2 regions of the Collinsella sp. CLA-ER-H9 genome follow, and region 1 is predicted to be linked to the other one. Evidence: riboswitches for the same ligand, from Rfam matches in the RefSeq annotation. Region 1 holds a riboswitch; the other holds the start of a gene.
The links. A riboswitch is a leader RNA that binds a small molecule or an ion and turns the genes downstream of it on or off. The one in region 1 is predicted to bind thiamine pyrophosphate.
Positions count from the first base shown of each region.

Region 2: linked by a shared signal. The riboswitch ahead of thiC (phosphomethylpyrimidine synthase ThiC) and the one ahead of thiM (hydroxyethylthiazole kinase) in region 1 are both predicted to bind thiamine pyrophosphate.

Region 1 is NZ_JBBNLV010000003.1:87,483-90,889, reverse strand. It holds gene AAAX73_RS03335 (thiamine phosphate synthase) at 1-499, opposite strand, end outside; gene AAAX73_RS03330 (thiamine-binding protein) at 496-837, opposite strand; gene thiM (hydroxyethylthiazole kinase) at 841-1,680, opposite strand; TPP riboswitch at 1,732-1,842, opposite strand; gene AAAX73_RS03320 (HAD family hydrolase) at 1,936-2,844, shown strand; gene AAAX73_RS03315 (LysR family transcriptional regulator) at 2,854-3,407, shown strand, end outside.
Region 2 is NZ_JBBNLV010000010.1:42,480-45,886, reverse strand. It holds gene AAAX73_RS07070 (aminopeptidase) at 1-18, shown strand, start outside; gene AAAX73_RS07065 (YaaA family protein) at 123-932, shown strand; gene AAAX73_RS07060 (hypothetical protein) at 973-1,494, opposite strand; TPP riboswitch at 1,558-1,673, shown strand; gene thiC (phosphomethylpyrimidine synthase ThiC) at 1,666-3,000, shown strand; gene thiD (bifunctional hydroxymethylpyrimidine kinase/phosphomethylpyrimidine kinase) at 3,179-3,407, shown strand, end outside.

The sequences.
Region 1 (3,407 bases):
TGGTGATGATAGAGCCGTCGGCCGCGCGTCCGCAGTCGCGCTTGGTCTCGGTCTCGTGGAGCGGGCCGATGCCCAGGTAGTCGACCAGGCTCATGTCGGCGGTCTTGACGTACTCGAGCATCTCCTCGCAACGGGCCGAAAGGCCCACAATGGCATCGGGGCCCAAAAGTTTGCGGCAGACCTCGACGGGAATATCGCTCTGGCCAACGTGCACGCCGTCGACAGCGATGCCCTGCTCGCGCGCGGCGAGTACGCAGTCCAGGCGGTCGTCGATCAGCAGGGCGACCTGACCGGTCTTGCCGGCCTGTGCGATTGCCTGCGCGGCGTCGCCCGTCAGCGCGATGATCTCGCGGGCACTTGCCACCTTGGAGCGCACCTGGATGCAGGTAAAGCCTGCGTCGAGCGCCTGGGCCACCACATCGCCCACGGGACGCCCGAGCGTGTTTTCGGGGCCGAGTACCAGATAGGCCGAGATATCAAGGTTGTCGCGGATGCTCATCGTGCTTCCTCCTGCTTTTTGATCTGTGCTTCCATGCGCTCGAGCTTGCCGGTCATGGTGTCGGTAAATCCGGGTCGAATATCGGCTTTGAGCACGACTTCGGTGCGGATGCCCTTGCTCGCCAACACAAAGGTTGCGTCGCGCACGACCTGCATGACCTCGTCCCAGTCGCCCTCGATCTCGGTGAACATCGAGGTGGTGCGGTTGGGAAGGCCACTCTCGCGAATGACGCGCACGACCTCGGCGACCTCGGCGGACAGCTCGTCGCCGGTGCCGCATGGGGCGATGGCCACGGCGACGAGCGTGTTCATGCCGGCATTGGTTGCAGGCTCGGACATGGCTTATGCCTCCTCGAGCTCGAGCTGGTTGTTGGCGATGTCTTGGGCGGTCGCGCGGTAGAGCTCGTCGATAAAGGCGACCTTAAAGCTTGCCGGGGCGTCGGCGACGGCGGCGGCACGCGTGCCGGCAACGTTGTAGACGGCGGTGCCGCAGATGGCTGCCGTAAACGGGTCGGCGGCGCAGGCGTACACGGCCAGCACGCCGCCCTGCGAGCAGCCGCAGCCGGTGATCTTGGACATGAGCGGGCTGCCGCCGTGGGACTTGGCCACGGTCGTGCCGTCGGTGATCAGGTCGACCTCGCCCGAGACTACCACGGCGCCACCGGTGTAGCGGGCGAGCGCCACGGCGGCGCCGCGAGCGGCGTCGACCGTGTCGGTGGTATCGACGCCACGTACGCGGCTCAGGTCGGCCGTCTCGCCCTCAAGGCCCCACAGGCCGGCGAGCGCGATAATCTCGGAGGCGTTTCCGCGTACGATGGCGGGCTTGTACTGCTTGAGTTCGCTTACCAGTTGGGTGCGCAGACTGCCGATGCCCAGGCCCACCGGGTCGAGCACCCAGGGCTTGCCGGCATCGTGTGCCGCCTTGGCCGCGCGGGGAATCGTCTGCTCGTAGATGGGGAAGAGCGTTCCCATGTTCAGATAGATGGCACCGCCGCCGGCAACAAGTGCCTCGCCCTCGTCGGGCAGATAGACCATAGCGGCCGAACCGCCCACGGCGAGCTGTGCGTTGGCGACAAAGTCAATCGTCACCGTGTTGGTGATGGAGCCTGCCATCGGGTTGGTGGCGCGAATCTCGTCCACGGCCTTGACCACTTGTTGCTTAAGCTGTTCCGAATCGATCACTGCACATGCCTCCTTGGCATAGAAAAGGGGCGCTGTGCATAGACAGCGCCCCTCAAAAGGCGGCATGCTCCCTACGCCAGCATTAACTGACAGGTTCAAAGGATTGGGCCCCATGCCCTCTCAGCCTTGTGGTTTGCACCGCCGGCACTCCCGCATCGAATCTGTTGTTCCCTATACTAGCGCACCTGCCAAAAAGGGACAGGTTTATTTTGGCAGGTCGTTACAATAGGTAGGACCGATACGAATGGGGGCCTTATGATCAAACTTGTGCTGACCGATATGGACGATACGCTGATTCCAGCCGGGCATGACGGTGCCAGTGACTACGCCATCGAGGGCATTCATGCCATGCAGGCGGCGGGTCTGCACTTTGGCCCGGTTTCGGGTCGCCAGCCGTCCGCGATGGGCTGGATGTTCAAAAATCGTTCCGAGTGCTTTTCGACCGGTGCGTTCTGCAACGGTCAGGTCATGTTTGTCGACGGTCAGGCGGTCGCTTCGCGCGCGACCGACAACGATGCCCTGATGCGTCTTGCCGCCTATCTGGAAGAGGAAACCGACGATACCTATCTGAAGGTCTACAGCTTAGGCGATGACTTTTGGGATAACGATGCCTATTGCGTGACGAGCGATTCCGAGCGCGTACGCCGCGCCATGGAGTCGGGCGGCAATGCGTGGCTTAAAGGCGAAGAGGCCCCGTGCCGTCCCGTCGTCGATGACGCGCCGGTGTTCAAGGCGAATATCTGGAGTGCCCGTTCGCGTGAGGAGCTTGCGGAGCTACGCGAGCGCGTCGCCGCCGAGGTGCCGGAGCTCTCGCTTGTGTTTCCCAACAACCGTGTGCGCCTGTTCGACATCCTTCCGGCTGGTTGGGACAAGGGCCGCGCTGCACTGGAGTTGGCGCGCGCTTTGGGCCTGACGCCCGACGAGGTGGCCGTATTTGGCGATTCTGATAACGATCTGCCCATGATCGATGCCGTTTCCAATTCCGTTGCCGTCGCCAATGCCAACGAGGCCGTTACGGCTGCCGCGCGCTGGCATATCGGAGCCGCGGCAGACGATGCGGTTGCTGGGGCTCTGCATCAGATTGCCGCCTGCGCCGCGACGGGGGAGATGCCGTCGTTTATGCGTCAGATGGATGCGACGGGTTTCGACGTCACGAACGTCTAGGGGGGCGCTATGAAGCTTCAGCAGCTCAGATATGTCGTCAAAGTTGCCGAATGCGGTAGCATCACCGAGGCCTCGCGCCGACTCTTTGTGTCGCAGCCTTCGATTACCGCGTCGATTCGCGATCTCGAAAACGAGATGGGTGTGCATATCTTTGAGCGCACCAACAAGGGTGTCATTGTGTCCGAGGAGGGCGAGACCTTCTTGGGCTACGCGCGCCAGGTGCTCGACCAGGCTGACCTGCTCGAGGGCAAGTACAAGGGCGCATCCGAGCAGGTGCCGCACTTTAGTGTGAGCTGCCAGCACTATTCCTTTGCCGTCAACGCGTTTGTCGATGTGATCCGCGAGTTCGATGCCGCGCGCTATGACTTTACCCTGCGCGAGGAGCAGACCCACGAGATTATCGAGGACGTCGCGCACATGAAAAGCGAGTTGGGCATCCTGTACCTATCCGAGCACAACCGTGAGGTCATCGAGCGTATGCTCACTGCCAATGAGCTGGTGTTTGAGGGACTCTTTTGCGCCACGCCGCACGTTTTTGTATGCGCCGACCATCCGCTGGCGGC
Region 2 (3,407 bases), on a different contig from region 1:
TTTATCGAGCGAGCCTAACCAACCCTTCATCAGTTGCGGTGAAATACGGACTAAACTGGCCCATAAACGGCCAAAACTGACTGTATTCCACCGCAACTTCCTTCTTTGGCAGAGGAGCGTCCATGCTGCAGGTCATCATTTCGCCCGCCAAGCAGATGCGCGCGGCCCAAGATGCTTTTGAAGTCCTGGGCGTTCCACCTTTTGTGCACGAGGCGGCTCGCCTCCACCGCGCGCTGCTAGATATCGAACGAAATGAAGGTAGCGGCGGCCTGCAGGCGCTATGGAACGTGAGCGACAAACTGCTGGGGCCTTGTCTCAACACCCTGCATGAGTTCGGGCCCATCCTGAAAAACGGCGATCTCGACAATCCCGCACTCGCCCGTCACCTCTCCCCTGCCGTCATGTCCTACCACGGCATCCAATACCAAAGCATGGCGCCCGAGGTCATGGATGCCGCACAGCTCGACTGGCTGCAAAGCCATCTCTGGATCCTCTCGGGACTCTATGGATGCGTGCGCCCCTTCCACGGCGTGTCGCCCTATCGGCTCGAAATGGGAGCGAAGCTCTCCGTCGACGATGCCCGAGACCTCTATGCGTTTTGGGGCGACAAACTTGCATGCGCCATTGCGCCGACCGACTCCAACACCACGGTCGTCAACCTTGCCAGCGTGGAGTACGCCAAGGCCGTTCTACCCCATCTCGCAGGCGACGCCACAACCGTCACTTGTCTCTTTGGCGAAGGTGTCCGCAACGGCAAGCCCATCCAGCGATCGACCGCCAGCAAAAAGGCACGCGGCTCCATGGTGCGCTGGATGGCAGAAAACAAGCTCGAGGATGTAAGCGGGCTCACCGCGTTCGACGTTGGCTATCGTCACCTTCCCGAGCTTTCAAATAAAAACACTTTGGTCTTCCTGAACGAACAGACCTTGTAGAACCACCGCTACTTTTGAATGTGCTGCCTAGGCACGGCGTCTATTCCGCCAAGCCGTCGGCTTTGGCAATTTCATTTGTCGAACCGTCCTGATAGGTAATCTTGACATGCTCCACCTCGGACACCTTGACGCCCGACGGAGGCTCAAGACGCCATTCCGTCAGGGCGATATCCATGGTCGTGGGCACATCTCCTTGATCTTTGAGCTTCACCGTCAGTGTTTTGAGCGTCGCATCATACGTCACGCGTTCGATTTCCTCACCAGGAATGGACCCACCGCTCAACTGCAACTGCACAAACTCATCGCGCGGGTACCAATAATCGCCCGGAATGGCGAGCGTATTGGCATTACCGCCAGTACTCCTCACCGCCATAATCGGTAGGCTATCATCGGCCTCAAACTCCCAGGCAGCGCCGCCGCGACCGCCAAACGTCCAAATACAAAAGGCAATCACCATCACGACAAGGATCGCAAAACCAATTGCGACCAGTCCATAATGGGCACGGCTCTCCTCGGCCGATACATCCCATTGCGTCTCTCGATATAGATGTTTGTCTTCCATGTTCGCCTCCCCACGGGCATGCTCATCGCGTCAATCGTACCCATTCAGGCTATACTTGAGCCCACCACATAAACGGGGAGCTTGCAGGACAAGACGGCAGGCTGAGACTGGGCGCGCCCGCCCTGACCCGCAAACCTGATATGGGTAATGCCAACGAAGGGAGCCGTGCCAATGAGCACACAGACCGAGCCCAAGCTCGTCACGCAAATCGACTTCGCCCGCGCCGGGCAGATCACGCCGCAGATGAAGGAGGTTGCCGAGCGCGAGCATCGCGACCCCGAGTACATCCGCGAGCGCGTGGCAGACGGCCGCATCGCCATTCCCGCCAACATCGTGCATATCAAAAAGGGCATGCGCGCCTTTGGTGTCGGCGAGGGCCTGTCCACCAAGGTCAACGTCAACCTGGGCATCTCGGGCGACAAGGCCGATGCCGCCGAGGAGTGGAAGAAGGTCAAGATCGCCGAGGACTTTGGCGCCGACGCCATCATGGACCTCTCCAACTCGGGCAAGACGCACCAGTTCCGCCAGCAGCTCATCGACGAGACGCCGCTTATGGTGGGCACCGTCCCCATGTATGACGCCATCGGCTACATGGAAAAGCCGCTGGTCAAGCTCACCAAGGACGATCTGCTCGAGGTCGTGCGCGCTCATGCCGAGGACGGCGTGGACTTTATGACCATCCACTGCGGCATCAACAAGTCGGTCATCAAAACCTTTAAGGAGACCGGCCGCCTCATGAACATCGTCAGTCGCGGCGGCTCGCTGCTGTTTGGCTGGATGGAAGTCACCGGTAACGAGAACCCCTTCTACGAGTTCTACGACGAGGTGCTCGAGATCTGCCACGAGTACGACGTGACGATCTCGCTCGGCGACTCCTGCCGCCCGGGCTGCCTCTACGACTCCAACGATGCCACCGAGACCGCCGAGATGATCGAGCTGGGCAAGCTGTGCAAGCGTGCCTGGGCCGCTGGCGTCCAGGTCATGGTCGAGGGCCCGGGTCACATGGCACTCGACGAGATCGCCGCCAACATGAAGCTGCAGAAGCGTCTGTGCCACAACGCCCCGTTCTATGTGCTCGGGCCGCTGGTGACCGATATCGGCGTGGGCTATGACCACATCACCGCCGCCATCGGTGGTGCCATCTCCGCCAGCTCCGGCGCCGACTTCCTGTGCTACGTGACGCCGGCCGAGCACCTGTGCCTCCCCAACGCCCAAGACGTGCTCGATGGACTCATGGCCACCAAGATCGCCGCACACGCCGCCGATATCGCCAAGAAGGTGCCCCACGCCCGCGACATGGACGACAAGATGGGCCAGGCACGCCGCAAGCTCGACTGGGACGCCATGTGGAAGTGCGCGCTCGACCCGGTTACGGGCAAGAAGCGCTACGAGGAGTCCCCCGCCGCCACCGAGGGCACTTGCACCATGTGTGGCAAGATGTGCGCCGTCCGCACCGTTAACAAGGTGTTCGAAGGCACGACGATCGACCTCGGCATGGAGGACTAACTCGTCACCGGAGCCACAAACGGCCACAAGGTGTTCGTCAATTGTTGACATGTGAACATTTTCTTACATTTACGTAAAGATTGCACCGCCCGCCCGGGATCGGCATACAGCCGGCCCGGGCAACTTTATAATGCAGGCTTAAAGACCCATTTGAATCCGACCGAACAAGGGAGCGAACATGGATCGCAGTAAGGTACCCGCCGTTCTATCCATCGCAGGATCCGATTCCAGCGGTGGTGCCGGCATTCAGGCCGACATCAAGACCATCACGGCGCACCGCCTGTATGCCGAGACGGCCATCACAGCCATCACCGCACAAAACACGCTCGGCGTCACCACCGTGCAGAATATCTCCCCGGACATTGTCGCGGCGCAGATCGATGCCGTTTTTGACGATATTCGACCCA